DNA from 3 places in the Lentzea sp. NPDC055074 genome. Region 1 is predicted to be linked to each of the others. Evidence: riboswitches for the same ligand, from Rfam matches in the RefSeq annotation. Region 1 holds a riboswitch; each other region holds the start of a gene.
What was found. A riboswitch is a leader RNA that binds a small molecule or an ion and turns the genes downstream of it on or off. The one in region 1 is predicted to bind S-adenosylmethionine.
Positions count from the first base shown of each region.

Region 2: it holds a riboswitch for S-adenosylmethionine, as region 1 does, so the genes downstream of both, thrC (threonine synthase) here and ACWF7A_RS16085 (methionine ABC transporter ATP-binding protein) in region 1, are expected to answer to the same signal.
Region 3: it holds a riboswitch for S-adenosylmethionine, as region 1 does, so the genes downstream of both, ACWF7A_RS33730 (aminotransferase class V-fold PLP-dependent enzyme) here and ACWF7A_RS16085 (methionine ABC transporter ATP-binding protein) in region 1, are expected to answer to the same signal.

Region 1 is NZ_JBSGUQ010000006.1:60,351-69,801, reverse strand. It holds gene ACWF7A_RS16105 (ABC-F family ATP-binding cassette domain-containing protein) at 1-1,666, opposite strand, end outside; gene ACWF7A_RS16100 (4-(cytidine 5'-diphospho)-2-C-methyl-D-erythritol kinase) at 1,790-2,755, opposite strand; gene ACWF7A_RS16095 (MetQ/NlpA family ABC transporter substrate-binding protein) at 2,810-3,610, opposite strand; gene ACWF7A_RS16090 (methionine ABC transporter permease) at 3,640-4,323, opposite strand; gene ACWF7A_RS16085 (methionine ABC transporter ATP-binding protein) at 4,320-5,318, opposite strand; SAM riboswitch class I at 5,540-5,633, opposite strand; gene rsmA (16S rRNA (adenine(1518)-N(6)/adenine(1519)-N(6))-dimethyltransferase RsmA) at 5,885-6,715, opposite strand; gene ACWF7A_RS16075 (transglycosylase family protein) at 6,828-8,237, opposite strand; gene ACWF7A_RS16070 (TatD family hydrolase) at 8,540-9,385, opposite strand; gene metG (methionine--tRNA ligase) at 9,361-9,451, opposite strand, start outside.
Region 2 is NZ_JBSGUQ010000030.1:3,170-12,620, forward strand. It holds gene ACWF7A_RS41470 (SPFH domain-containing protein) at 1-756, shown strand, start outside; gene ACWF7A_RS41475 (hypothetical protein) at 756-980, shown strand; gene ACWF7A_RS41480 (glycoside hydrolase family 3 N-terminal domain-containing protein) at 1,132-3,396, shown strand; gene rpsT (30S ribosomal protein S20) at 3,521-3,787, shown strand; gene ACWF7A_RS41490 (hypothetical protein) at 3,880-4,689, shown strand; gene holA (DNA polymerase III subunit delta) at 4,730-5,707, opposite strand; SAM riboswitch class I at 5,786-5,928, shown strand; gene thrC (threonine synthase) at 5,940-7,196, shown strand; gene ACWF7A_RS41505 (DNA internalization-related competence protein ComEC/Rec2) at 7,180-9,451, opposite strand, start outside.
Region 3 is NZ_JBSGUQ010000019.1:10,793-20,243, forward strand. It holds gene ACWF7A_RS33705 (hypothetical protein) at 1-490, shown strand, start outside; gene ACWF7A_RS33710 (SRPBCC family protein) at 543-1,019, opposite strand; gene ACWF7A_RS33715 (TetR/AcrR family transcriptional regulator) at 1,076-1,612, shown strand; gene ACWF7A_RS33720 (M28 family metallopeptidase) at 1,613-2,545, opposite strand; gene ACWF7A_RS33725 (potassium/proton antiporter) at 2,676-4,163, shown strand; SAM riboswitch class IV at 4,236-4,350, shown strand; gene ACWF7A_RS33730 (aminotransferase class V-fold PLP-dependent enzyme) at 4,388-5,719, shown strand; gene lspA (signal peptidase II) at 5,743-6,486, shown strand; gene ACWF7A_RS33740 (RluA family pseudouridine synthase) at 6,588-7,472, shown strand; gene ACWF7A_RS33745 (NAD(P)-dependent oxidoreductase) at 7,546-8,136, shown strand; gene ACWF7A_RS33750 (LysR family transcriptional regulator) at 8,125-9,021, opposite strand; gene ACWF7A_RS33755 (inositol monophosphatase family protein) at 9,045-9,451, shown strand, end outside.

The DNA of each region.
Region 1 (9,451 bases):
CCGTCGCGGCCTCCGCGAGCGCCGCGTGCAGCTCGGCCTCCTTCTTGTGCAGCACCTCGAGCCTGCGCTCCAGCCGGGCCAGCTCCTTGCGGGCGGCACGCTGGTCCGCGGCGTTCGACGGAGCCTTGTCCGCGGCCGGGGCGGCGGTGGCGGACTCCCTGTCGCGCATCGAGTCGCGGCGCTTGAGGTACTCCTCGATGCCGCCGGGCAGCTCGGTCAGGCCGCCGTCGCCGAACAGCGCGACGACCTTGTCGCACACGCGCTCGACCAGGTACCGGTCGTGGGAGATCACGACGAGCGTGCCGGCCCACGAGTCGAGCAGGTCTTCGAGCTGCTGCAACGTGTCGATGTCCAGGTCGTTCGTCGGCTCGTCGAGCAGCAGCACGTTCGGCTCGGCCATCAGCAGCCGGCACAGCTGCAGCCGGCGCCGCTCACCACCGGACAGGTCGGAGACCGGCGTCCACTGCTTCTGCGACGAGAACCCGAACCGCTCGCCCAGCTGCGACGCCGACATCTCGTACTTGCCGAGCACGACGCGCCGCGCGACCTCCTCGATCGCCTCCAGCACGCGCATCGACCCGTTGAGGTCGAGCAGCTCCTGCGAGAGGTGCGCGATCTTGACCGTCGAGCCCTGGATCCGCTTGCCCGTCTCGGTCTCGCGCTCGCCGGCCAGCAGCTTCAGCAGCGTCGTCTTGCCCGAGCCGTTGACGCCGACGAGTCCGATCCGCTCACCGGGCCCGATGCGCCACGTCAGGTCGCGCACCAGCACCCGGTCCGGAATGGACAGTGTGGCGTCCTCGATCTCGATGACCGTGCGGCCCAGGCGCTTCTTCGCGAACGCGAGCAGCTCCACGTTGTCCCGCAACGGGGGCACGTCCGCGATCAACGCCTCGGCGGCCTCGATCCGGTAGCGCGGCTTGGACGTCCGCGCGGGCGCGCCGCGGCGCAGCCACGCGAGCTCCTTGCGCGCCAGGTTCTGCCGCTTCTCCTCCAGCGTGTCCGCGAGCCGCTGCCGTTCGGCGCGCGCGTAGATCCAGTCGGCGTACCCGCCCTCGTACTGCTCGACCTTGCCGTTCACGACTTCCCACGTGCGGTTGCAGACGGTGTCGAGGAACCACCGGTCGTGGGTGACGACGACGAGCGCGCACTTGCGGGCCAGCAGGTGCTCCGCGAGCCACCGCACGCCCTCGACGTCGAGGTGGTTGGTCGGCTCGTCCAGCACGAGCAGCTCGAGGTCCTGGATGAGCGCGGCGGCCAGCACGACGCGGCGCCGTTCACCACCGGACATCCGCGACACCACGGAGTCGAGGCCCAGCGCGGTGATCCCGAGTCCGTCCAAAATGGACCGGACGCGGGCGTCGGACGCCCACTCGTGTTCGGCGTCGAACCCGAGCGGGTCGATCACCGCGTTGCGCACGGTCGAGCCCTCGGGCAGTTCGGTCCGCTGCGTCACGACGGCCATCCGCAGGTCGCGCGACCGCGACACCCGGCCCTCGTCGGACGGCTCCACCCCGGCCAGCACCTCGAGCAGCGTCGTCTTGCCGCCGCCGTTCAGGCCGACGACGCCGATGCGGTCGCCCTCGTTGACGCCGAGCGACACGCCGTCGAGCAGCGGCCGGACGCCGAACGACTTCGACACGGACTCCAGGTTGACCAGGTTGGCCATCAAAACCTCACGACTAGTAAGAAACTGCCCCGCGAAGGCTACCTACCGAGCCCAAAGGCCCTGTTCACCAGCCTTGAACAGGGCAAGCGGCCGCACGGCCGCGAAGAAGGGCCCCGAAAGCCGTTACGCGTGCACCTCGGGAGGGACGGGCTTCGGCTCCTCGGTCGTGATCACGCGGGCACCGGGCACCGGCCCGTGCGCGACCCGGACCGTGCGGCAGACCCCCGCGCCGGCGAGCTCGGCGGCCACCTTCACCGCTGTGTCACCGTCCTCGCAGAGGAACGCCGTCGTGGGGCCGGACCCGGACACGATGCCGGCCAGCGCACCCGCGTCGACACCCGCGCGCAGCGTGCGGCGCAGGTTCGGGCGCAACGAGACCGCGGCGGCCTGCAGGTCGTTGCCGAGCAGCAGGGCGAGCTGCCTCGGATCGCCGGAGGACAGCCCCTCGAGCACCGCCTCGACCGCGCCCACGCGGGGCGGATCTCCTTCTGCGCGCAGGCGGTCCAGCTCGTCGAAGACGTCCGGAGTGGACAGTCCACGACGGTCGAACGCGAGCACCCAGTGGAACTGGTGACGGCCCAGCACGGGCACGATCCGCTCGCCGCGGCCGGTGCCGACGGCGGTGCCGCCGTACAAGGCGAACGGGACGTCGGCGCCGAGCTTGCCGGCCAGTTCGGCCAGCTCGTCACGGGTGATCTCCAGGCGCCACAACGACGACAGGCCGACCAGCGTCGCCGCCGCGTCGGCACTGCCGCCCGCCATGCCTCCCGCGACCGGGATGGCCTTGCGGATGACGACGCGGACCTTCGGGTCGTCCGGGTCCTTGCCGACGTGCGTGGCGAGCAGCTGGACCGCGCGCCAGGCGAGGTTCGAGGCTCCGGTGGGCACCTGGTCGGCGCCCTCGCCGTAGACCTCGACGCCTGGCTCGTCGGCGACCGCGACCGTGACCTCGTCGACCAGCGACAGCGCCTGGAAGATCGTCACCAGGTCGTGGTAACCGTCCGGGCGCACGTCTCCTACGGCCAGGTGCAGGTTGACCTTGGCCGGGACGCGAACTGTGACCGGGGGAGGAACGACTGCGAGCACCATGTCAGCCTACGGGCGTTCTGGGGTCCCGGACTCCTCCCCCGGTCACTGTGCCGCTCAGACCGGGATGACCGAACCGTTGAAGGTCTGCTTGATGTAGTCCTTGACCTGCTGCGACGCGAGCAGCTCCGCCAGGTCCTTCACGCGCTTGTCGCCCTTGAGCTCGGCGCGGGTGACCAGGCCGTTCGCGTTCGGGTTGCCCTCGGCCTTCTCCAGCGCGAGCGAGTCGGTGGCGGGCTTGAGGCCCGCGTCGATCGCGTAGTTGCCGTTGATCACGGACGCGTCCGTGTCCTCCAGCGACCGGGGCAGCTGAGCGGCCTCCAGGGGCACGAACTGCAGGTTCTTGGGGTTCTCCGCGAGGTCGCGGACCGTCGGCTGGTCGACGGCCTTGAGCTTGATCAGGCCGTTCGCCTCCAGCAGCTTCAGGCCGCGGGCCTCGTTGGTGGCGTCGTTGGCGACGGCGATCTTGGCGCCGGACGGCAGCTCGTCGAGCTTCTTGGCCTTCTTCGAGTAGAGGCCGAGCGGCTCGACGTGGACCGGCTGGACCCACTCGACCTTCGCGCCGGACTCCTTGGTGAACGTCTCCAGGTACGGGACGGTCTGGAAGTAGTTGGCGTCGAGCGACCCGTCGACCAGCGCCGTGTTCGGCTGCACGTAGTCGGTGAACTCGACGACCTCGATCTTGAGACCCTTCTGCGCGGCGAGGTTGTCGGCCACGTACTTGAGGATCTGGGCGTGCGGAACCGGGGAGACACCGACCTTGAGCGTGTCGGAGGCACTGGCACCACCCGACGAGCAGGCGGACAGAGCGGTCAAACCGGTCAAAGCAACTGCGATCAGGGCAGCACGAATACGCATGACGTTCCTTTTGAGAATCTTGCTACGGGTCAGACGGAGGCGTGCCGGCGCCGGTCGGACGCACGGGCGGCACGGGTGAAACCGAACTGGATCACGGTGGTGAGCACGGCGAGCCACGCCACGGTGCTCCACAGGATCCGGTCGTTGAAGCGCTGGTAGCCCTCGCGGATCGCCAGGTCGCCGAGGCCACCGCCGCCGATCACGCCCGCCATCGCCGAGTACCCGATGAGGGCGATCACGGTGACGCCGATGGCGTTGATCAGGGCGGGCAGCGACTCGCGGATCAGCACGCTGCGCACGATCCTCAGCGTCGAGGCGCCCGTGGTGATCGCGGCCTCGACCACGGTCACGTGCACCTCGGACAGGATGTTCTGCACCAGCCTGCCGACGAAGGGGATCGCTCCCACGGCGAGCGGCACGATGACCGCCGTGCTGCCGATGGAGCCACCGACGAGCAGGCGGGTGACCGACGTGAGCGCGACGAGCAGCACGATGAACGGCATCGAGCGGCCCAGGTCGGTCACGAAGCTGAGGATCCTGTGCACCACGGCGTTCGGCCGCAGCCCACCCTGAGCGGTGAGCTGCAGCCAGACACCTACGGGAACTCCGAGAACGGTGGCGATGACGGTCGAGACGCCGACCATGTAGAGCGTCTCGCCCGTGGCTTCGAGCAGAAAGCTGAAGACGTCGGACCAGGGTGTTGCAGACCTCACGCAGCTACTCCCTGGGGGCCCTTCAGGGACCTCTGCACCGAGCCGCCGGCCTCGCCGATCCACTCGAGAGCGGAGTCCGAGCGCTCGCCGTTCAGGCCGAGCCGGAACCGTGCGACCGGCGTCTCGCCCAGTCGCGTGAGGCCACCACCGACGATGTTCAGCTCGACGCCGAACCGGTGGGAGACCTCGGGAAGAAGGGCGCCGACCGCGGCGAACCCGACGAGCACGACGTCCGCGACGCGGTCGTAGCTGCTCTCGTTGATCGGGTTCAGGTCGACGGCGGGCAGCAGCGCGCTGCTCGTCCGGCTTCCCGCGTTGTTGACCAGGTCGAGGACCTTGCCGTGTTCGACGACGCGGCCCTGCTCCAGCACGGCGACGTCGTCGCAGATCTTCCGGACCACGCCCATGTCGTGCGTGACGACGAGAACCGTCACCCCGAGCTCGGCGCGCGCACGGTCGAGCACGGTCAGCACGGAACCGGTGGTCTCCGGGTCCAGCGCGGACGTGGGCTCGTCGGCGAGCAGCACGGACGGGTTGGCGGCGAGGGCGCGTGCCACGGCGATGCGCTGGCGCTGCCCGCCGGAGAGCTGGTCGGGGTACGAGGCGGCCTTGTCGGTGAGCCCGACGAGGTCGAGCAGCTCGCCCACGCGGGTGCGGCGCTGCGGTCCGGGCACACCCGCGGACTCGAGCGGCAGTGCGATGTTGCCGGCGGCCGTGCGCTGACGGAGAAGCGAATCCCCTTGCGGCACAACGCCGATCTGCCTGCGGGCCGCACGGAGCGCGGAGCCGTCGAGGCTCGTGATGTCGGTGCCGTCGACGCGGATCGCCCCGGAGTCGGGACGCTCCAGCAGCGCGACGCACCGGGCGAGCGTCGACTTGCCGGCACCACTCGGGCCGACCACGCCGAGCACGGTGCCCGCCTCGACGTCGAGGGTCACGCCGTTGAGGGCCGAGACACCCTGGAAGGACTTGGTGAGGTTTTCGACAGTGATCACTTCTGCTCCACGGCTGCGCGCGACGGCACCTCGTCCGCTCGTGGCGGACGTGCGCGGTCGAGGTTTCTGCTCAGGTGTGTGCGCCACTCTTCAAGCGAGTGCGCGTCAAAGGACTTTGAGAAGGCGCCTTAGACGAGGTGGCGACGACATGCAGAAGCGGTGCGACGGCACTGGTCGACGACTCGACGGCGCGTCAGCATTCGCGTGGTACCCATGGTGATCCTCCATCGGTCCTGGCGTTAGCACCTGCCCGCATCCAGCGGGTGGTTGCTGCGACGTCGTAGAGCCAGGTCTCTCAGTCGCTCCGGATGGCAAGTAAGAGTCAACCGGACGGACGTTCGGTTGCGCAAGCCAAAACCCGATTCGTTCGACAGATCACACTGATGGCCGATGGATCCCCGGCCAGGGCCTGTGTCGAAGTTCGGTTCGCCGGGAGCCGCGCTTGAGGTGGTTCCCGGTGGTGCGGCCGGACGGCCTGCGTACCGGTGTTGTACGTGGGCCGGCCGGCCGGGCCGCCAGGGGCCGCCTCGGGCCCGGCTACCTCGGACCGAACTTCGACACAGGCCCTAGACCTCCGCGATCCGGATGAAGTCGATCACGCTCAGCTGCTCGCCCCGGAGCTGCGGGTCGACGCCCGCTTTCGCGAGCAGTTCGTCGATGTCCATCGTGTTGCCGGACCAGCCCCTGAGGGCGGCCCGCAGGGTCTTGCGGCGCTGCGCGAAAGCGGCGTCGACGATCTGGAAGAGCCGCTTGCGGTCCACTGTGGACAGCGGCTTTTCGTGGCGCTGGAACCAGACCAGCCCCGAGTCGACGTTGGGCGCGGGCCAGAACACGTTCTTGCCGATCGAGCCGGCCTTCTTCGACTCGGCGTACCAGGCGAGCTTCACGCTGGGGACGCCGTAGATCTTGTTGCCGGGCTTGGCCGCCATCCGGTCGGCCACCTCGGCCTGCACCATCACCAGACCCTTGCGAAGGCTGGGGAGTTCGGCCAGGAGGTGCAGCACCACCGGGACCGCGACGTTGTAAGGCAGGTTCGCGACGATCGCGGTGGGTTGTGCCGGCAGGTCTTCTTGGGTGACTTTCATGGCGTCCTCGAGGACGACGTGGAGCTTGCCCGCGTTCTCCGGGTCCATCTCCGCGACCGTCTGCGGGAGCCGTTGCGCCAGCGGCGGGTCGATCTCGACCGCGACGACCTGCTTGGCGCTGGGGAGCAGCGCGAGGGTCAGCGACCCGAGACCGGGCCCGACCTCCAGGACGACGTCGTCCTCGGTGAGACCGGCCGCGGCGACGATCTTGCGGACCGTGTTGGGGTCGTGCACGAAGTTCTGGCCCAGCTTCTTGGTCGGGCGGATGTCCAGCTCGGCGGCTAGACGGCGAACTTCGGCAGGTCCCAGCAGGCTCACCGGTGCATTCTCGCACCAGGCCGTTGCCAGAGGCCGCACGGCCCGCAACGGCGAAGGCCGCCCGTGGCGAACCACGGGCGGCCTTCGGCGGGGGACGGAGAGAGGTTTACGGCAGGCCGAGCTTCGCGCGGCAGCCCGGCCAGGCGCCGTACGTGCCACCTGCGCGGTCGCGCAGCTTGGTCGCGGTGGCGATCTGCTGTTCGCGGGTCGCCTGGTGCGGCAGCTGCGCGTAGGCGGTGCCACCGTTCGCGGCCCAGGTGCTGGCCGAGAACTGGAGGCCGCCGTAGTAGCCGTTGCCGGTGTTGATGGCCCAGTTGCCGCCCGCTTCGCACTTGGCGAGGCGGTCCCAGACCTCACCGTCGGGCAGCGGCTTCGTGCCCACGGTGATCTTCTTGGGCTTCGGCTCCTTGGTGACCTTGCTGCTCAGCTTCTCGCGGCTGACTTCCTTGCCGTTCTTGACCGTCACGCGGTACTGCGAGGTCTGCTCGCCCGGCGCGCCGGGGTCGGTGACGGTCTGCTGGCCCGCGGTCATGTTCGGGTCGTTGGTCTTCTCGACCGGCGGCGCGACCGGCTCGTTCACGTTGATGACCGTGACGCCGGTGCGGGAGATGTAGACCTCGGCACCGGTCGCGAGCTTCACGTCCACGCCGGACGCGACCGCGTCCTCCGGGCCGAGGGAGAGGTTCTCGCCCTTGAGCAGCTCGTCGACGGTCAGCGCGGTCGTCTTGACCTCGCGCATCGGGTTCGCGCCGTCGAACAGCTTGATGGTCTTGCTGGTCTTGACCTCGAGGTTCATCCCCTCGAGCGGCACGGCGTGCGAGCCGGGCATCGACATCCACGCGCCCTCGAGCGGCACGCCGAGCTGCTTGGCGGCCTCCTCGACGGTGACGGAGCGGACCCAGTCCTCGCGAGCCTGGCCGTCGACGCTCATCTTGAGCAGGCGGCCGCGGTCGAGGCTGATCTTGCCGCCGTCGGAGATCGGGGCGTTCAGCGAGGGCGACAGGGCGTCGTGCTCACCGACGACGATGCCCTCCTCCGCCAGGACGTCGCCGACCGTGCCCTCGTAGGAGTGGACGGTCTGCAGCGCGCCGTCGACCTCGACGGTCAGCGACTTGTCCATCGCCATGGCGGTCACGCCGCCACCGGAGATCGACACGAGGATCGCGGCGACGGTGCCCTTGAGGAAGCGGCGCTTCCACGTGGAGGCGGCCTTGACGAGGACCTGCGGGTCGGCCTGCTCCTCTTCCTCCGACGGGAGGACGAGGGGCGGCATGATCGTCGTCTCGGCGTTGATGAGACGGATCAGCTCGTCGACGTCGACGTTGGCCGAGGCCAGGAGGTCGTCGGCGTCCGGGCCGAGCACCTCGAGCACGTCCGCGGGCGTGATGGTCAGCGCACCGGCGGGGAAGCTCGGGTGGGGATCAGCGACGTCCACCGCCGTGCCACCGACCGGCGTGAACCAGTCCGTGTCGTCGTTGAAGTCGTACGGAGCGGCAGTTCTGTCGCTACCAGACAAGGGTCGATACCTCCATTGCGGAAGCTGTGAGGCCACCGCACAGTTGGCGTTGACAAGATCATTCGAGTTGGAGCTCGAAGGTTCCCGGCAACTCCTCCTACGTGGTCTCGCTTCTTCGCGCTTCTGGCTTCGGTCCCGCCCCGACTGCGGGCGTGCTCCGAACCGACAGGGTCGGCTCAGGTGGCACGGTCACGGGACAGTAACGGGGTAGCCGACGTTGCGCAAACACCCCCGCCAATGTTGTGACGTCAGTCACCCCATGGGGGTAGCAACCCTGTACTCCGTTCGCTCTACGTCGCATTTCAGTGGTCCAGCCCGAACACTCGTTGAGCAGTACGGGTGACAGCGACGCAGAGTTCAGAAAGATCTTCGCCACGCAACGTAGCGATATCGCGAACTGTGTAATTCACACAATAGGGTTCATTGGGACGTCCGCGGTACGGATGCGGCGTCAGGAACGGCGCGTCCGTCTCGACCAGCAGCTGATCTTGCGGCACGAGCTGCACCGCTTCCCGCAGCGCACGGGCGTTCTTGAACGTCACCGGCCCCGCGAACGACAGCACGTACCCCGCGTCGACGCACCGCCGCGCGAAGTCCGCGTCTCCCGAGAAGCAGTGGAAGACCACAGTGGACGGTGCTCCCTCGGAGTCGAGCACCTTGAGGATGTCCTCGTGCGCGTCCCTGTCGTGGATCATCAACGGCTTCCCGACGCGCTTGGAAAGGTCGATGTGCCAACGGAAAGCGTCGTGCTGGGCGGCGGGCGGCGAGTAGTCCCAGTAGTAGTCCAGACCGGTCTCGCCGATCGCCACCACTCGGTCGAAGGCGGCGAGACGTTCCAGCTCGGCCTTCTCCGCGTCCCCGAAGGACGACGTGCGCGTCGGGTGCACGGCCACCGCCGCGTAGACCCTCGGGTCCCATGTGGACGCTTCGGCGGCCCACCGCGCGGCGGCCAGGTCGTCCGCCACGGTGATCACGTGCGAGACGCCGGCGGCCTCGGCCCGGTCGAGCAGGACCGCCACGTCGGCAGCGGTGGAGGCACCACACGCGTCGAGATGGGTGTGGGCGTCGATCACCGGTGCCGGAAGAGCTTCCGGCACCGGCGGTCGTTCACGCTTGTCCGCCACTACTCGGTCACGATCGGAGCCCATTCGGGCCCGACCTCGCCCAGCTTCGCGTCCAGCTTCGCGAACAGCGGCGACGGCTTCTGCAGCGGC
Region 2 (9,451 bases), on a different contig from region 1:
GCCGGGCTGCTGCTCACCGGAGTGCTGGTGTTCCTGGCCGCCGCGGTGATCTGGAAGGGGCTGTTCACGGTCGCGCCCGGCGAGGTGCGCGTGTTGCAGTTCCTCGGCCGTTACGTGGGCACGGCGCGCACGGACGGTCTGCGGTGGGCGAACCCGCTCACCACCAGGGAGAAGATCTCCGTCAGGATCCGCAACCACGAGACGGCGACGCTCAAGGTCAACGACGCCGACGGCAACCCGATCGAGATCGCGGCCGTGGTCGTGTGGCAGGTCGAGGACACCGCACGCGCACGGTTCGAGGTCGACGACTTCGTGCGGTTCGTCGGCATCCAGACCGAGACCGCCGTACGGCACATCGCCAACAGCTACCCGTACGACAACCACGAGGAGACCGGTCTCTCGCTGCGGGAGAACGCGGACGAGATCACCGAGACGCTCGCGATCGAGATCTCGGCACGCGTGCAGTCCGCGGGCGTGAAGGTGATCGAGTCACGACTCACGCACCTCGCGTACGCGCCGGAGATCGCCCATGCCATGTTGCAGCGGCAGCAGGCCGGCGCGGTCGTCGCGGCACGGACCCGGATCGTCGAGGGCGCCGTCGGCATGGTCGAGCTCGCGTTGGAGCGGCTCGCGGACCACGACGTCGTCGAGCTCGACGAGGAGCGCAAGGCGGCGATGGTCTCGAACCTGCTCGTCGTCCTGTGCGGTGACCGTTCCACTCAGCCCGTGGTGAACACCGGGTCCCTGTACACCTGATGGCAGAGCGCAAAAGCGTTCTGCTCAGGCTCGATCCGGCCGTGCACGACGCGTTGAGCAGGTGGGCGAACGACGAGCTGCGCAGCACCAACGCGCAGATCGAGTTCCTGCTGCGGCGTGCGCTGGCGGACGAGGGCCGGTTGCCCGGCGAGGTGAGGAAGATGCCTCGCCGCGGCAGGCCACCGAAGAACCCGGAGCCTGAGGAACCTCCGGAACAGGCCTGAAACCTGTTCCGGAACTTCCCGGACGCGAGGCACTGAACAGGCGTTTCACCAGCATGAAAACGCTGTCATTGAGTTCATCCATTCGGAGGTTTGTTGTCCGACTCCTCCACGCGAAGGTGTGCGGCGGGCGCACCGGGAACGTGGAGGAGTCTTGTCTTTGTTCTCCCGCAAGCGTGCTGGTCTCGGCGTGCTGGGCGTTGCTGTGGTGATCGCGTCGCTGACACCGGCGGGTGGTCTCGCGGCCGGTAGAGAGATCTATCTGGACAGTCGGGCGTCGACGGAGCGGCGGGTCGAGGACCTGCTGCGCAGGATGACGGTCGAGGAGAAGATCGGGCAGATGGCCCAGATCCGCGTCGGGAAGCTGCGCGGTGACTGCAACAACGTCAACGGGCCGTTGGTCGACTCGTGCCTGAAGGCGGTCCTCGCGGACGCGCACGTGGGGTCGATCCTGTCCGGCGGTGGTGACGCGCCGCTCGACAACACGCCCAAGGCGTGGGCCGAGATGAACAACGCGATCCAGCGCTATGCGTTGGAGAACAACAGGTTGAAGATCCCGATCATCTACGGCGCCGACGGCGTGCACGGGCACAACAACGTCATCTCCGCGACGATGTTCCCGCACCAGATCGGGCTCGGCGCGACGTGGGATCCGGGGCTGCAGGAGAAGATCGGTGTGTCGGCGTCGAAGGCGTTGCGCGCCACCGGTGTCTTCTGGAACTTCGCGCCCGTCTCGGACATCGCGCGGGACACGCGCTGGGGCCGTTACTACGAGACCTACAGCGAGGACCCGTTCCTGTCCGGCCAGCTGGCGGCGGCGAACGTGCGCGGGCAGCAGGCCGAGGTGGACGACACCGCGCAGCTGACCGCGACGGCGAAGCACTTCGCGGGGTACTCGGCGCCGGCGAACGGCCACGACCGGGCGGCGGCGCAGATCCCGATCCGGCAGCTGCAGGATCTCGTGCTGCCGTCGTTCCAGGCGCAGTTCGACGCTGGCGTGAAGACCGTGATGATCAACTCCGGCTCGCTCAACGGCGTCCCGGTGCACGCGTCGAAGTACATGCTGCAGACGCAGCTGCGGGACCGCATGGGCTTCAAGGGCGTCGCGGTCTCGGACTGGCAGGACATGAAGTACCTGGTGGACCGGCACAAGGTCGCGCCCGACTACAAGACGGCGATCGCGATGAGCGTCAACGCCGGTGTGGACATGGCGATGGAGCCGTCGAACGCGGCCGAGTTCACGTCGTTGCTGCTGGCGAACGTGCGCGACGGGTCCGTGTCGCGCGGGCGGATCGACCAGGCCGTGCGGCGGGTGCTGAAGCTCAAGTTCGACCTGGGGCTGTTCGAGAAGCCGTACGTGGACCCGGCGAAGGCCGACGGGAACGTGGTGAACGCGGACCGCGACCTGGCGCGCAAGGCCGCGGCCGAGGGCACCGTGCTGCTGAAGAACGACGGCGTGCTGCCGTTGTCCTCCGCTGCCAAGAAGATCGTCGTGACCGGGGAGACCGCGGACGACGTGCGCCGCCAGCTCGGTGGCTGGACCGTCGAGTGGCAGGGCGTGCCGGACGACTCGCCGTTGCCGCCGACCGCGACCGTGCTGACCGGTGTGCGTGAGGCCGTCCCGGGCGCGTCCGTGGTGCACGCTCCGACTCAGGCCGCGGCGGTGTCCGAGGCGGCAGGTGCCGACGCGGTCGTCGTCGTCCTGGGCGAGAAGCCCGGCGCGGAGGGTCCGGCCGACACGGAGAACCCGGTGCTGACGACCGAGCAGCAGGCGTGGGTGGACGCGGTGCAGGCGACCGGCAAGCCGGTGGTCGTGGTGCTGCTGACCGCGCGCCCACAGGTGCTCGGCGCGGCGGCGGACGCGAACGCGCTGGTCGCGGGCTGGTTGCCGGGCAGCGAGGGTGGCCGGGCGATCGCCGACGTGCTGTTCGGCGCGGTGAACCCGAGCGGCAGGCTGCCGATCTCGTGGCCGAAGGCGCTGGGCGACCCGACGCTGACCTACGACCAGCTGCCGGGCGCGAACACGTCGGCGGGGGCGAAGTACGACCCGCTCTACGCGTTCGGGCACGGGCTGTCGTACACGTCGTTCGCGACCTCGGGAACCTCGGTGTCGGTTGATCGCCGGGACGGCGTGGTGAAGTTCACGGTGGCGAACACCGGCGGGCGTGCGGGCACCACGGTTGTTCCGGTCCACGTGCGTCAGCCGGCCTCACCGGTGCTGACCCCGGACGCCCGTCTGGTGGGCTTCACCCGCGTGGAACTCGCTGCGGGGCAGTCGAAGCAGGTCGAGGTGTCGTTCAAGCTCTCGCAGCTGGCCCTGACCGTCGGCGACGTGGACGGTGACGGACGGCGTGAGGTCGCCCGCGGCGGCTACGAGGCCGTGGTGGGCGCCGAGAAGGCCACCTTCACGGTGCGCTGAGCTGGCCTGATATTCTTTCCCGTCGTGAACGCGCGGCTCTCCGCCGTGGAGGAGACCCGGCCCTCGTGGCCGGTGCCGACCAAGCGCGTCACGAACCCGGTTTCGACAAGAAGGGTGATGTCGCATGGCGAACATCAAGTCCCAGCTCAAGCGGATCAAGACCAACGAGAAGGCCCGCCTTCGCAACAAGTCGGTCAAGTCGTCCCTGAAGACGGCCATCCGCAAGTTCCGCGAGGCTGCCGAGGCCGGTGACAAGGCGAAGGCCCTGGAGCTGCTGCAGGACGCGTCCCGCAAGCTCGACAAGGCCGCCACCAAGGGCGTCATCCACGCCAACCAGGCCGCCAACAAGAAGTCGGCGATGGCCCTGCGCGCGAACGCCCTCGAGGGCTGATCTCGCTCGTAGACCTTCGAGCTTCTGTGAAAGGGCTCCACCTCCTCCGGGAGGTGGAGCCCTTTCACATTTCTGGTGTAGGCGTAGACCCCATGGAATCGCTGCCGCGCATCGACTTCTTCGAGTTGCACGACCTCGACGGCACGCCGCCCGTGCTGAGGACCCTGCACACCGAGTCGATCATGACCATCTACCGGCTGACGGACGCCGCGCGCGAGTACTCACGCCCGTTGGCGCTGGCGTTGCGGTCGGGCGCGGACCACCGGATCGTCGACCTCTGCGCGGGGTCGGGCGGGCCGGTGCCGCTGATCCAGCGGCGGTTGCACGCGGAGGGCGTCCACACCCAGGTCACGCTGACGGACCTGGTACCGAACGTGCCCGCCTTCGAGCGCGTCGCCCGGCAGAACCGGCGGCGGCTGCCCGACCAGTGCTGCTCCGTCGGCCACGTGGCGACGCCCGTCGACGCCACGGACTGCCGGGTGGAGGGAACGCGGACGATCTACGGCGCCTTCCACCACTTCCCGCCCGCGCTGGCCTCGCGGATGCTGCAGAACGCCGTCGACACCCGGCAGCCGATGGTCGTCGTCGACACCAAGCGGTCGTGGCTCCACGTGCTGGTGTTCCCGTTCTTCCTAGCGCTGGCCGTGCTGCTCGCGGCGCCGTTCCAGCGCAATCCCCTGCCCCGCTACCTGCTGCGGCTGGCGCTGACCTACGTCGTGCCGGTGCTGCCGTTCATGATGTTCTTCGACAGCGTCGTGTCGTTCCTGCGCATGTACGGGCGCGCGGAACTGCGGCGGCTCGTGGACGGGCTGGACGGCACCGAGTCGTTCGAGTGGACGATCGGCGTCGAACCCGGCTTCACCGGAACCCAGTACCTGATCGGGATACCGCGCCAGTCGTGATCGTCCGCTGTCAGCGGCGGCTCTGTGCGTGACGGCGCTGTCAGCGGCGGCTGTGCGCGGCGATGATCCGGAGCACGGCCCGCTCCAGCGCGTAGTCGGCGTCGGCCGCCACGCCCTTCACGTCGGCGTTGAGCCCCGCGACCACCTGCATCGCGTCGGCGAGCCCCGACTGGGCCCAGCCGCGGGACTGGGCCTGCGCCTTCTTGATCTTCCACGGCGGCATGCCGAGCGGCCCGGCCAGGCTGAACGGGTCGGCGCGGCCCACGGCGGACACGCGCGCGACCGTGCGCACCGCGTCCGCCAGTGCGTCCGCGACCAGCACGTGCGGCACGCCGAGCTGCATTGCCCAGCGCAATGCCTCCATGGCACCCGCCCGGTCACCGACGACGGCCTTCTCCGCGACGGCGAACCCCGTCACCTCGGCCTTGCCCTGGTGGTAGCGGCGGATCTCCTCGACCGTCACCTTGCCGTCGGTGTCGGACACGAGCTGCGACGCGGACGCGGCGAGCTCGCGCAGGTTCGTGCCCACGGCGTCGATGAGCGTGGCGACGGCCTCCGAGTCGATCTTGCCGCCCGCGCGGCGCACCTCGTTGCGCACGAACGCCTCTCGGTCGCTCGCCTTGGTGACCTTGGCGCACTCGGTGACCGCGGCGCCGGCCTTCTTCAGCTGCCCGGGCAGGTCCTTGGCCGCCTTGCTGCGACCACCGCCCGTGTGCACGACGACGAGCGTCACGCCGTCCGCGGGCGCCTTGACGTAGGAGAGCACCATGTCGGCGATCTCCTTGCTGATGTCCTGCCCGTTCTGCAGGACGATCACGCGGCCCTCCGCGAACAGCGACGGACTCACCAGTTCGGCGAGCTCCGGAGCCGTGAGATCAGTCACCTGGACGCGGGTCAGGTCGGCGGTCGAGTCGACCTCTCGTGCGGCCTCGAGAGCCGCCCGAACAGCACGTTCGACCAGCAACTCCTCCTCGCCGATGACGAGGTGCAGTGACTCCGGTGCGCTCACGCTCCGCATCTTTCCACGTCCCGGATCGTGGACGTTGGTGGCTGCGCAACGGACAGTTGCCGTAGCTTGGTGCCCACAACTGAACACCGCTCATCCAGAGGGGCAGAGGGAACGGCCCGAAGAAGCCCCGGCAACCGGCGTCAGCGCCAGCACAGAACCTTGTGCGGAGCTCTGCGCAGACGATCACGGTGCCAATTCCGACCCGTTCGATTTCGCGGGAAAGATGAGGAGATACCTCGCGATGACTGCTGTCACTGTGCCCACGAGCACGAAGTTCGACCTCGGCCCTGCCCGGGCACTGCTGTGCCGGGAATGTGGGAATGAGACCCCTCTCGCTCCTGAGTACGCCTGTCTCGAGTGTTTCGGGCCGCTGGAAGTGGCCTACGACTTCGGGAAGATCCGGCGCGAGGACATCGAGGCCGGCCCCAGGTCCATCTGGCGCTACCGCGGCCTTCTCCCCGTTCCGTCCACTGTGGAACAGCACCCGAACACCGATCCCGGCGGCACCCGCCTGGTCGAGGCGCACAACCTCGCCAAGGCCCTGGGCGTCCGCAAGATCTGGGTGAAGGACGACACCGGCAACCCCACGCACTCGTTCAAGGACCGCGTCGTCGGCGTCGCGCTCGCCGCTGCCCGCGAGCTCGGCTTCAAGGTGCTGGCCTGCCCGTCGACCGGCAACCTGGCGAACGCCGTCGCCGCGGCCGCCGCCCGCGCGGGCTGGAAGTCCGTGGTTCTCGTGCCCTCCAACCTCGAACGCGCCAAGATCCTCATGAGCGCGGTGTACGAAGGCGACCTGATCGCCGTCGACGGCAACTACGACGACGTGAACCGCCTCGCCCAGGAGCTCGCCGCGGAGAACGAGGACTGGGCGTTCGTGAACGTCAACGTCCGCCCGTACTACGCGGAGGGCTCGAAGACGCTCGGCTACGAGGTCGCCGAGCAGCTCGGCTGGCGCCTGCCCGACCAGATCGTCGTGCCGATCGCGTCCGGCTCGCAGCTCACCAAGGTCGACAAGGCGTTCCGCGAGCTCGGCCAGCTCGACCTCGTCGAAGCGTCGCCGTACAAGGTGTTCGGCGCGCAGGCCACCGGCTGCTCCCCGATCTCCGCCGCTTTCAAGGCGGGCCACGACGTCATCCGCCCGGTCCGCCCGGACACGATCGCCCGCTCGCTGGCGATCGGTGCCCCGGCCGACGGCCCGTACGTGCTCGACGCCGTGCGCCGCACCAACGGCGCCATCGAGGACGTCACCGACGAAGAGGTCGTCGAGGGCATCAAGCTGCTCGCCCGCACCGAGGGCATCTTCGCCGAGACCGCCGGCGGCGTGACCGTCGCGACGGCGAAGAAGCTGATCGAGTCGGGCCAGCTCGACCCCGACGCCGAGACCGTGCTGCTCATCACCGGCGACGGCCTCAAGACCCTCGACGCGCTCGGCGACACGATCGGCCCGCGCGCGACGGTCCCGCCGTCGGCCGAGGCCGTCATCAAGGCACTGGGCTAGTCACCTTCTCGCGGACGCGATCTCCCTGGCTCACAGGGAGATCGCGTCCGTCTTGAGCCAGCCGGTGCGCGGGAAGCGTTGCAAGCCCTCCACCACGTGCGGTCCGACCGGTTCCACGGCCGCGCGCCACGCCACGATCCGTTGTGGCCACGGGGCCTCCGCCTTGAGCGCGTTGTAGTGGTAGTCGTGCCACACGTCCGGCGCCACCCGCAGCTCGTCGTCGAACACCCGCTCCGCGACGAGGTCGTACGCCTCCTCCGGCGTCTCCGCCTTCGTCTGCGGCAGCACGTGCGTGGTCGTCGCCCTGTAGGTGACGGCGCGGGTGCCGTCTTCGAGTGTTTCGCAGATGTAGTAACCGAAATCGGGTTTCAGTTCGTCGTGCGGCCACGGCGTCGCCGAGTAGTTCGGCTGCCACAGCGCCCACGCGAGGCCTGGCGTGCCACCGGGAATCGGGTAGCGCGCGTTGAACAACCTGACCCAGACCATCTCTTCTCCTTCGTACGATTCGGTTTCCCGGCAACACCGCCAGGTCTCCGTCCTTGTCCGTGCGCAACACCAACGCGCCTCCCGCCCGCAACACGTCGATGACGTGCGCGCTCGGATGCCCGTACCTGTTGCCCGCGCCGACGCTCACCAGCGCCACCCGAGGCCGCACGGCCTTCAGGAACGCGGGCAGCGAGGACCGCGACCCGTGGTGCGGCACCTTGAGCACCTCGGCGTTCAGGTCCCGCTCCCCCAGCAACGCCGCCTGGCCGGCCAGCTCGACGTCACCGGTGAGCAGCACCCGCCCCGCCCTCGTGTGAGCCCTGAGCACGAGCGAGTAGTCGTTCACCGTCGTGTTCCCGTCCTCGGCGACCGGCGGCCGTCTCGGTCCCATCACCTCCAGCTCCAGTCCCGGCAAGGCGAACCGCTCGCCCGCCTTCGGCTCCACGACCCGCACGTTGTGAGCGCGAGCCCGTTCGCCGACCTCCCTCCACGCCCACGCGGGCTCCTTGAGCGGCCCGACCGCCACCGCTCCCACCGCACGCCCGGTGAGCACGGCGTCGAGTCCGCCGACGTGGTCCGCGTGCAGGTGCGTCAGCACCACCAGCGGAATCCTCTTGATCCCCAACGTCTTCAGGCACCGGTCGACCGCTCCGGGATCGGGCCCGGTGTCGACCAGCACGGCCGTGTCGGCGTCGTCGGTCGCGAGAACCAGCGCATCGCCCTGGCCCACGTCGCAGCTGATGACCTTCCACCCGGCGGGCGGCCAGACCGGCGCCACGACTCTCAGCGGCACCAGCACCACGAACGCGCCGACGAGCACCGCGACGACCAACGCCCGCGTCTTCTTGAACCGCACCAACAACACGACCGCGGCGGTCACACCCGCCAACGCGAGCGCTCCGGTCCACCCGTCCGGCCAGCCGACCGCCGCACCGGGCACGGCCGACGCCTGCCGCCCGACCGTGATCAACCAGCTCACCGCAGGCCCGGCGACGTGCGTGACGACTTCCGCCACCTGCGGTGAGAGCGGCGCGACGGCCGCCGCCAGCACGCCCAGCACCGTCGCCGGCGCGACCACCGGCCCGGCGACGAGGTTCGCCACCACCGACACGAGGCTCACCTGCCCGGACAGCCCCGCCACCAGGGGAGCCGTGGCCAGGCTCGCGGCCATCGGCACGACGATCGCCTCAGCCAGCCCGTTCGGCACACCACGCTGTTTCAGCGCCTGCGCCCACCTCGGCGCGATGAGCACCAACGCCGCCGTCGCCACCACGGACAACGCGAATCCCGGATCGCCTCCCAGCGCCGGATCGTGCAGCACCAGGGCGAGCACCGCCGTAGCCAGGCTCGGCACCGCGGATCGTTGCCGGCCCAGCACCAATGCCAGCAACGCTACGGCACCCATGACTGCGGCCCTGAGCACACTCGGTTCCGGTCCGGCCAGGATGACGAACCCGACCAGCGCCGCGAGGGCGGCGAAGGCGGCCGGACGTGGCCCGAGCCGTCGGGTGAGCAGGTAGACCGCCCCGCAGATGATCGCCAGGTTCGCACCGCTCACCGCGAGCAAATGGGCGAGCCCTGCTGTGCGGAACTCCTCCACGATGCGCGGCACCATCTGCTCGGTGTCGCCCACCACGAGTGCGGGCAGGAGCCCTGCCTCCTCGTCGTCGAGGACCTTGCTGGCCTGTCGCAGGCCGTCGCGAAGGTCGCCGGCCCAGGTCTGCCAGACCGGGGGTGGGCGCGGGTCCTGCGGCGGGCCGCGCACTCGC
Region 3 (9,451 bases), on a different contig from region 1:
TTCGGACGGCAAGCCCGTGGTGTGGCCGGCGGATTCCGCTGTACCGCACCAGGTCCCGGGTACGGACGCGTCGTGGAGCCCGGTGGGCATCGCCGACGACGGGTCGGTGCTGGCCGGCTCGAGCGGTGGCACGCACTGGATCCGCCCGTCCGGCGAGGTCGTCTCTCTCGGCAACGCCGAAGTGCGCACGGTGCGCGGGAACCACGCGGTCGGCGTCGTGGACTCGCAGGTCGTCAGGTGGGACGTGACGGGTGCCGCGAGCGAGCCGTACGCCTTCGCCGCCGAGGTCCTGGCGGCGAACTCGCACGGTCACGTGCTCGGCAGGACCCTGTGGGGTGACAAGGAGTTGTGGGCTGATCCCAGCGGTTCTCGTGCGGTGCCCACCGTTCCGGCGTACCCCTCGCTCACCGACGAGGGCGACATCTACGGCGCGTCCAGCACGGAACCGGGATCCGTTCCGCTGCTGCTCGACTGTTCCGGAGGTGTGTGAGGACGGTGACGGCGTGGGTTCGGCTGTTCCGGACCGCTCTCGGGAAACCGGCTCACGCGTGTCGTGAGCGATCGCGGCCAGCCGCCGGCTGACGCCGTGGCGTGAACAGGCGTCGCACCAGTCGGACCCATGGTGACCAGCGGGCCGGAACAGCCGGCTCGCTGCCCGCCGCGCGTTCGCAGGCGTCGAACAGGTCCTCGATGCACGCGTCGTGCAGCCAGCGGATCACGAGCGCCCAGCGCAGCCGGTCCGCGAACCCGAAGGTTCCGATCAGCTCGTGCCGCAACACGTCCCCGGAAGCCGAGAGCGTGTGGCTGCCCGACATCCCGGTGAACTCGAAGGTGATCGACTCGCCGGGCACGAACTCCGTGCAGCGGTAGCGGATCGGGCCGTGCCCGCCGTCGGCGCCGACCCCCAGCGGGCGGTCGAACTCCTGCTTGCCCCAGGCGGGTGGCCAAAGCTCCTGGACGCGTTCGACGAACGGGCCGGCGGGCACGCCGAGGTCGCGGGTGTGGACGTTCCTGATCATGACCGACCTCCATACGGTGGCGTATGTTCCGAGAACGTACGGTAGCGTATGGAAGCGTGGTGCGGCGGAATCGTGACGACTGGACTGAGATAGCGCTGAGAGCCCTGGCCGAAGGCGGGCTCCACGCCGTCGCCGTCGAGCCGCTCGCCGCGCGGGCCGGAGCCACGAAGGGCAGCGTCTACCACCACTTCCCGACCCGCGACGCGTTGCTGCAGGCGACGGTCGAGCGGTGGGAACGGGAACACACCGAGAAGGTCATCGAGCTCGTCGAGTCCGAGCAGACCCCCGAGGACAAGCTGCGGACGTTGTTCGCCATGGTGCTCGACACCACCCGCAAGGGGTCGGTGGAGATGGCGTTGCAGGCGGCCGCGCAGAACGAGGTGATCGCGCCGGTGCTCCAGCGCGTCACGGAGAAGCGGATCGGCTACCTGACGGAGCTGTTCGGGCAGCTCGGGTTCGGCGAGGCCCAGGCGAGGAAGCGCGCGTTGATCGCGTTCAGCCTCTACCTGGGCCAGGCCCAGATGTGGATCACCCTGCCCGGCCTCGTCGAACCGGTGCTCGACGAGGCCGTGCAGGTGCTCACCGCGAAGTGATCAGGCCGCGGTGGCCCAGAGCGTGCTGGCGATCACGTCGGCGTTGCGGTCGAGCGCGGTCGCGTTGACGTTCGACGTGGTGTCGCACGAGCGGTGGTAGCAGCGGTCGAAGGCCTGACCGGCCGTGCCACCCCACTTCGACGCCTGCGCCGAGGTCTTGATGCCCTCGGCGCCGGTGAAGGTGCCACCGGTCGGGATGCCCGCGCGGGCGAACGCCGCGTGGTCCGAACGGCCACCGACGTTCGTCAGCTCCGTCGAGACGCCCAGTGAGCTGAAGCCCGCCTGCAGCCGCTGCGTCAGCGCCGCCGAACCGGTGGGCTGGCCTGAGGAGCTGTAGACGAAGTAACCCGGGTTCGGCGAGCCGGTCATGTCGAAGTTCAGGTACGCCTTGATCCTCGACTTCTCGGTCGACGACAGGGAGTTCACGTAGTACGTCGAGCCGACGAGGCCGAGTTCCTCCGCGCCCCACCAGCCGAACCGCAGGTGCTTGGTCGGCTGGAACCCGGTCGCCTTCACCTGGAGCGCGATCTCCAGGATCGACGCCGAGCCGGTGCCGTTGTCGTTGATGCCGGGACCCGCCGAGACGCTGTCGAGGTGGCCACCGACCATCACGACGTTGTTCAGGTCACCGCCGGGGTAGTCGGCGATCAGGTTGTAGCCCGTCGAGCCGTTCGAGGTGAACGACTGGACGCGCGTGGTGTACCCGGCCTGGTCGAGCTTGCTCTTCACCCAGTTGATCGAGGCCAGGTACCCCGGTCGTCCGTGTGCGCGGTTGCCGCCGTTGGAGTTGGCGATGGACTGGAACTGGTTCAGGTGAGCTTGTACGTTCGCGACGTTGATGTTCGGCGCCGCCAGTGCGGCCGGCGCCGCTGCTTGCGCTGAGGTCGCTCCGGTCACCATCAAGGCGGCCGCCAGCGCGATCAGGATCCTCATGGTTCAACTCCGTGCAGGGTAGGGATTGAGCCACTGATCAACATGCTCCGTCGTGCATGGGCTCGGTAGGGGCGAACGGCTGGAGTTGTTGACTCGTCTGATTCGTCGGATTCGGTGGTGATCAACCAGAATGGTCCAGGTGGGTGACGTGACAGCGGTCCTGGGCATCGGCGCTGCCGTACTGCTGATCTCCGTGATCGCGGTGCGGGTGTCGACCAGGCTCGGCCTGCCCTCACTCCTGCTGTACCTCGGCATCGGCGTGCTGCTCGGCGAGTCTGTGTTCGGCATCAAGTTCGACGACGCCGACCTGACCCAGTCGCTCGGCATCGCGGCGCTGGTGCTGATCCTCACCGAGGGTGGCATCACGACCCGCTGGAACGCGGTGAAGTCATCGCTGTGGCTGGGCGTCGCACTGTCCACAGTGGCCGTTGTCGTCAGCGTGGCGGTGACCGGGACGGCGCTGCACTTCCTGCTGGGCCTCGACTGGCGGATGGCGTTGCTGTGGGGCGCGGTGCTCTCGTCCACCGACGCGGCCGCCGTCTTCAGCGTCCTGCGTTCACTGGGCGTCGGCGCGCGGCTCACGGGCGCGCTCGAACTGGAGTCCGGCCTCAACGACGCGCCGGTCTACATCGCCGTGGTGCTGCTGGCCTCGTCGGACCAGATCTCCTGGACCGCGCCGCTGCTGGTGATCTACGAACTCGGCGCGGGCGCGCTCGTCGGCGTAGCGCTGGGGTTCCTCGGCGGGGCCGGGCTGAGACGCGCGGCACTGCCCTCCACCGGCCTGTACCCGCTCGCCACGGTGGCGGTGTGCGTGATGGCCTACACGGCCGGCGATCTCGTGCACGCCTCCGGATTCCTCGCCACGTACGTCGCCGCGCTGGTCCTCGGCAACGCCCGCCTGCCGCACCGCGCCGACACGCTCTCGTTCGCCGAAGGTCTCGGCTGGCTCGCCCAGATCGGGCTCTTCGTGCTGCTCGGCCTCTACGCCTCGCCGTCGCGGCTGCTCGACGTGCTGTTCCCCGCGTTGATCGCGGGTCTGGTGCTGACGTTCGTCGCGCGCCCGCTGTCGGTGGTGCTGGCCTCGTTGCCGTTCAAGGTGCCGTGGCGGGAACAGGCGTTCCTCTCCTGGTCGGGGCTGCGAGGCGCGGTGCCGATCGTGTTCGCGCTGATCCCGCTGATCCAGGGCGTCGAGGGCGCACGACAGCTGGTCGACGTGGTGTTCCTGCTGGTCATCGTGCTGACGATCGTGCAGGGCACGACGCTGCCGTTGCTCGCCCGGCGGCTCGGGCTGGTGAAGACCGGCGAGGCGGTGGAGGTCCAGGTCGACTCCTCGCCGCTCGACGAGCTCGGCGCCGACCTGCTGCAGGTCCACATCCAGCGCGGTTCGAAGCTGCACGGCGTCTACATGTCCGAGCTGCGGCTGCCCAGCGGCGCCACGGTCAGCCTCGTGGTCCGGTCGGGGAAGAGTTTCACGCCACAACCGACGACCCGGCTGCAGACCGAGGACCAGTTGCTCATCGTCACCACCGAGGAGGCGCGCGATGCCGCTGAGCGGCGCGTTCGTGCCGTCGACCGGGCCGGTCGCTACGCCAGGTGGAAGGGCGAGACCGGGGATTAGTCGGTCTCCGAGGCTTCTCAGCATGTGATCGGGTGTCGACGAGGCGGTCACCCTCCGCTAACGTCGTCGGCAGGTCATGAGAGCCAGCGTCAAGCCCAAGCTTGCTGGCCGGCAACCCTCCAACCGCGGTGGGGTGCCCTTGGTGAGGACCTGGTCCGGCGCGTGGGGCGCCGGTCAAGCGCGGGCCTTCGCACAACGGGGCCCCTGGCCTCGGAGGCAGCTCGATGACGCTCGCGATCACCCCTGGAACCACCACCGCCGTTCCGGCCGTCGTCGGCGCCGACCTGCGCGTCCCCCTGGTCACCGGAGAGCGCGTGACCTACGCCAACCTCGACCACGCCGCGTCGGCACCCTGTCTGCAGGAGGTGCGCGACGCCGTCGACGAGCTGTTGCCCTGGTACGCCAGCGTGCACCGCGGCGCCGGGTTCGCCTCCCAGGTCTCGACCCGCGTCTACGAGCAGGCCCGCGACCGCGTCCGCCGGTTCGTCGGGGCGCACGCCTCCGACGCCGTCGTCTTCACCCGCAACACCACCGACTCGCTGAACCTGTTGGCGCGCAGCGTTCCCAAGAACACCGCCGTCGTCCTGTTCGACAGCGAGCACCACGCCGCTCTGCTGCCCTGGAAGGGTCCGCACGTCCAGCGGATCCCCGCACCTTCTTCGTCCGGCGCTGCGATCGTCGCGCTGGACCGGGCCCTCGCCGCCGCCCCGGTCGGCCCCCGGCTCGTGATCGTCACCGGGGCGTCCAACGTCACGGGGGAGCTGTGGCCGGTCGCCGAGCTCGCGAAGGTCGCCCGCCGCCACGGCGCGCGGATCGCGCTCGACGCCGCCCAGCTCGCCCCGCACCGCCCGATCAACGCCCGTGAGCTGGGCGTCGACTACGTGGTGTTCTCCGGCCACAAGATCTACGCCCCGTTCGGCGCCGGTGTGCTCGTCGGCCGCGCCGACTGGTTGCAGCAGGCCCAGCCGTACCTGGTCGGCGGCGGCGCCACGTCGAAGGTGACCGACCACGGCGACCGCCTCGGCGTGGCCTGGTCCGCGGTGCCCGAGCGGCACGAGGCCGGCAGCCCGAACGTCGTCGGCGTGCACGCGCTGGCCGCGGCGTGCGAGATCCTGTCGCGGCACTGGGAGCAGACCGTCGCGCACGAGCAGGAGCTGCTGGCCCGCCTGCGGTCCGGGCTGCGCACGATCCCGGGCTTCCGCGAGCTGGCGATCCTGACCGACGCGGACAAGGTCGGCGTCGTGAGCTTCACCATCTCCGGCTTCGACGCGGGCTTCCTCGCGGCGGCGCTGTCCGCCGAGTACGGCATCGGTGTGCGCGACGGCGCGTTCTGCGCGCACGTGATCGTGGGCCGCCTGGTCAAGCAGGTCGGATCGCACGAGGAACGGGCCGTGCGCGCGTCGATCGGCCTCGGCACGACGGCCGAGCACGTGGATCGTTTGGTCGCGGCGCTGCGCGCTCTCGTCACCGAAGGTCCGAAGTGGACCTACGAGCAGCGCGACGGCCGCTGGGTTCCGCAGAACGACGACCGAACCCTGCCGCCGTTCCTCGCGTAGTCCCTGTAGTGGACACTGACCTGGTGAGCGACGAGGCCGAGACCCCGGACAAGGCCGCTGCGAAGACCTCGGGCGAGGTCGCCGAGAAGCCTGCGGAAACGCAGGTCGGCGAGCCCGGGACGGTGGCCGGGGAGCCGGACGCGCAGGAGAAGCCCGCGGAGTCCCCCGCCAAGGTGGAGGACGACGAGGAGTTCTCGATCTCCGGCTCGTTCGCGGGTTCGCTGCCGGAACCGAAGATCAGGATGCTGGCGATCCTCGCGGCCGCCGTGCTGGCACTCGACGTGCTCACCAAGGTCGTGGCGGTCGCGCTGCTGGAGGGCGCGGACCCGATCAAGATCTTCGGCGGCGCGCTCTACCTGACGTTCGTCCGCAACCCCGGTGCCGCGTTCGGCCTGGCCGAGAGCATGACGTGGGTCCTCGCGCTGATCGCGTTCGGCGTCGCCGGGTTCATCGTCTGGATCTCGCGCAACCTGCGCTCGCAGAAGTGGGCCGTCGGTCTCGGCCTGGTGCTGGGCGGTGCGGTCGGCAACCTGGCAGACCGGCTGTTCCGCGAACCCGGCCCGATGCGCGGCCACGTCGTCGACTTCCTGTCGCTGTTCGACCCGTACGGCCGGGTGTGGCCGGTCTTCAACATCGCCGACATGGCGATCGTCGGCGGTGGCGTGACGATCATCGTCCTGGCGCTGCTGCAGCACGACTACGACGGGACCGTCGTCAAGGAGGTCGAGCCGCTCGTGGAGACCGACGGTCTCCAGGAGACGAAGTAGCTGGTCCTGGTAGATTTAGCGGGTTCTGCAAGGAGAAGAAGGTCGAGGCACCCCGCGTGAGCGGTTACCGAACGCTGCCGATTCCCGACGGTCTGGACGGCATGCGCGTCGACGCCGGCCTCGCGAAGCTGCTCGGTCTGTCCCGCACCGTCGTGGCCGGCATCGCCGACGCCGACGACGTGCTGGTCGACGGCCGGGTCGTGGGCAAGTCCGACCGGCTCACCGCCGGGTCGATGCTGGAGATCACGCTGCCGGCCCCGCCGCAGCCGATCACCGTCCAGGCGATCCCCGTCGAGGGTCTGGTCATCATCCACGAGGACGACGACATCATCGTCGTCGACAAGCCCGTCGGTGTCGCCGTGCACCCGTCGCCGGGCTGGACCGGGCCGACCGTCGTCGGTGGCCTCGCCGCCGCCGGCCACCGCGTCGCCACGTCCGGGGCCGCCGAGCGTCAGGGCGTCGTGCACCGGCTCGACGTCGGCACGACCGGCGTGATGGTGGTCGCGAAGTCCGAGTCCGCGTACTCGGCTTTGAAGCACGCCTTCAAGGAACGGACCGTCGACAAGGTCTACCACTCGATCGTCCAGGGGCACCCGGACCCGATCAAGGGCACCATCGACGCCCCGATCGACCGTCACCCCAAGCACGACTACAAGTTCGCCGTGATGCAGGACGGCAAGCCGTCCATCACGCACTACGAGGTCATCGAGGCGTTCCGCGCGGCGTCGTTCGTCGAGGTGCACCTGGAGACCGGGCGCACGCACCAGATCCGTGTGCACTTCTCGGCGCTGCACCACCCGTGCGTGGGCGACCTGACGTACGGCGCCGACCCGACGCTGGCCAAGCGGCTCGGCGTGACGCGGCAGTGGCTGCACGCGCGTCAGCTCGGTTTCCACCACCCGGCGGACGGCCAGTGGGTGTCCTACACCTCCGAGTACCCGGCTGACCTGGCCGCTTCCCTGGAGAAGCTGCGCGAAGAAGGCTGATTGCGTCTGGGTAAATCGCCGGTTAGCTAGGTTGCACTTGATGTTAACCGGCGTGCTCAATAGCGTTCTGGGCATGCACCTGACGATTCTCGCGGCCTCGGGCCGCACCGGTCTCGCCCTCACCCGCCAGGCGTTGGAGCGGGGCCACACCGTCACCGCGATCGCCCGCGACCCCGAGCGGATCACGCTCGAACACCCGCTGCTGACCAAGGTCGCGGGTGACGTGAGCGGTCCGCTGACCATCGACGCCGAGTCGGTCGTCCTGTCCGGCCTCGGCACGGACCGTCCGGGTGTCCTGCTCGACGGCGCCCGGGCCGTCGTCGCCGCCGGGCCGCGCCGGATCATCTGGCTCGGCGCGTACGGGACGGGCGCGTCGGCCGAGGCGGCGGGCGAGGGTGCGGCCGTGCTCTGGAAGTTCTTCGGCGACCGGATCCCGGACAAGGTCGCGGCCGACGACACCGTTCTCGCCGCCGGCGGCACCGTCTTCCACGCCGGGGTGCTCACGGACGAGCCGTTCGAGCCCGGCCGCACGGTCGGGCTGGACGCCGCGCCGCCGTTCGACCTCGGGGCCAAGGTCAGCCGCGAGACCGTGGCCGCCGCGATGCTCGACGAGGCCGAGAACCCCCGCTTTCCCGGTGCCGTCGCGTTGCCGCTAGCCGCCTAGGACCTCCTGCACGGTCGTCCGCACCTGGTCGCGCAGCCAGGCGTGGGCGAGGTCGGAGTCGTAGCGCTGGTGCCAGTTGCAGTTGATCGACGCTTCCGGGGACTCGGCCGGCAACGGCAGGGTGACCAGCCCGAACGCCTCGATCAACGGCCGGCACAGGAGTGTCGTGGTGGTGACCAGCGCGTCGCTCGCGGCTGCGATCTGCACCGCCGAGTGCACCGTCGCCACGGTCGCGATCACCCTGCGCCGCAAGCCTTCCGCCGCCAGCAGGTCGTCGATCGGGGCGGTCAGCCTTCCTCGCCGCGACACCAGCACGTGCGGGTAGGCCGCGTACGCGTGCAGGTCCAGTTCGGTGCACGGGTGGCCGGACCGCATGACCACCGCGAGCGGATCGGTGCCGAGCGTCTCCGAGCGGAACTCGGGAAGCTCGGGCCTGCCACCGCCGAGCTCCAGGTCGACCCGGCCGTGCCGCAGGTCGTCGGTGTCGGCGGAGTGCTCGGCGAGCACCCGCAGCCGCACACCGGGTGCCTGCTCCGCGATCCGCCCGATCAACGCCGGCACCACCGACGAGGCCAGGGCGTCGTGGCACTGGACGGTGAACGTGCGGTCCAGCTCGGCCAGGTCCAGCTCACGGCTCGGCGCCAGCACGGCGTTCGCTTGGCGGACCAGCCGCCGCACCTCGTCGGCGATCCCGAGCGCGTACGGCGTGGGCGTCATCGTGTGGCCCGTCCGCACGAGGATGTCGTCGCCGGTGACCTTCCTGATGCGCCCGAGCGTCCGGCTGACCGCGGGCGACGACAGGTGCAGCCGCTGTGCGGCCCCCATCACGCTGCCCTCCTCGAGGAGTGCGTCCAGCACGGTCAGCAGGTTCAGATCCGCTTGCATAACAGCCAATCTTGGAGGATGACATGCTCGCCGCCACTACCGCCGCCGTTCGCCGTGCCGGAGCGCGACTGCTGAAGCGCTACTCGACGGAGTCCCGCGCGTCCTCTCTCACGGAACTCGTCGCCGCCTTGAAGGCCAACGACGCCGCCGTCGCGGACCTGCTGATGCTCGCGCTGGCCGAGATCCGCCCTGAGGCGAGGTGGCTCGACGACGAACACGGCTCCGGCCCCCTCGGCTCCGGCGAGTGGTGGCTCGTCGACCCGGTCGGCGGCAACATGAACGCGGTCCAGGGCATGACCGACTGGAACATCGGCGTGAGCCTCGTCCGCGACGGCCGCCCGGTGCTCGCGGTCGTCTACTTCCCGCTGTTCGACGAGATGTTCACAGCCGTCGAGGGCGAGGGTGCGTTCCTCAACGGCGTGCGGCTGCG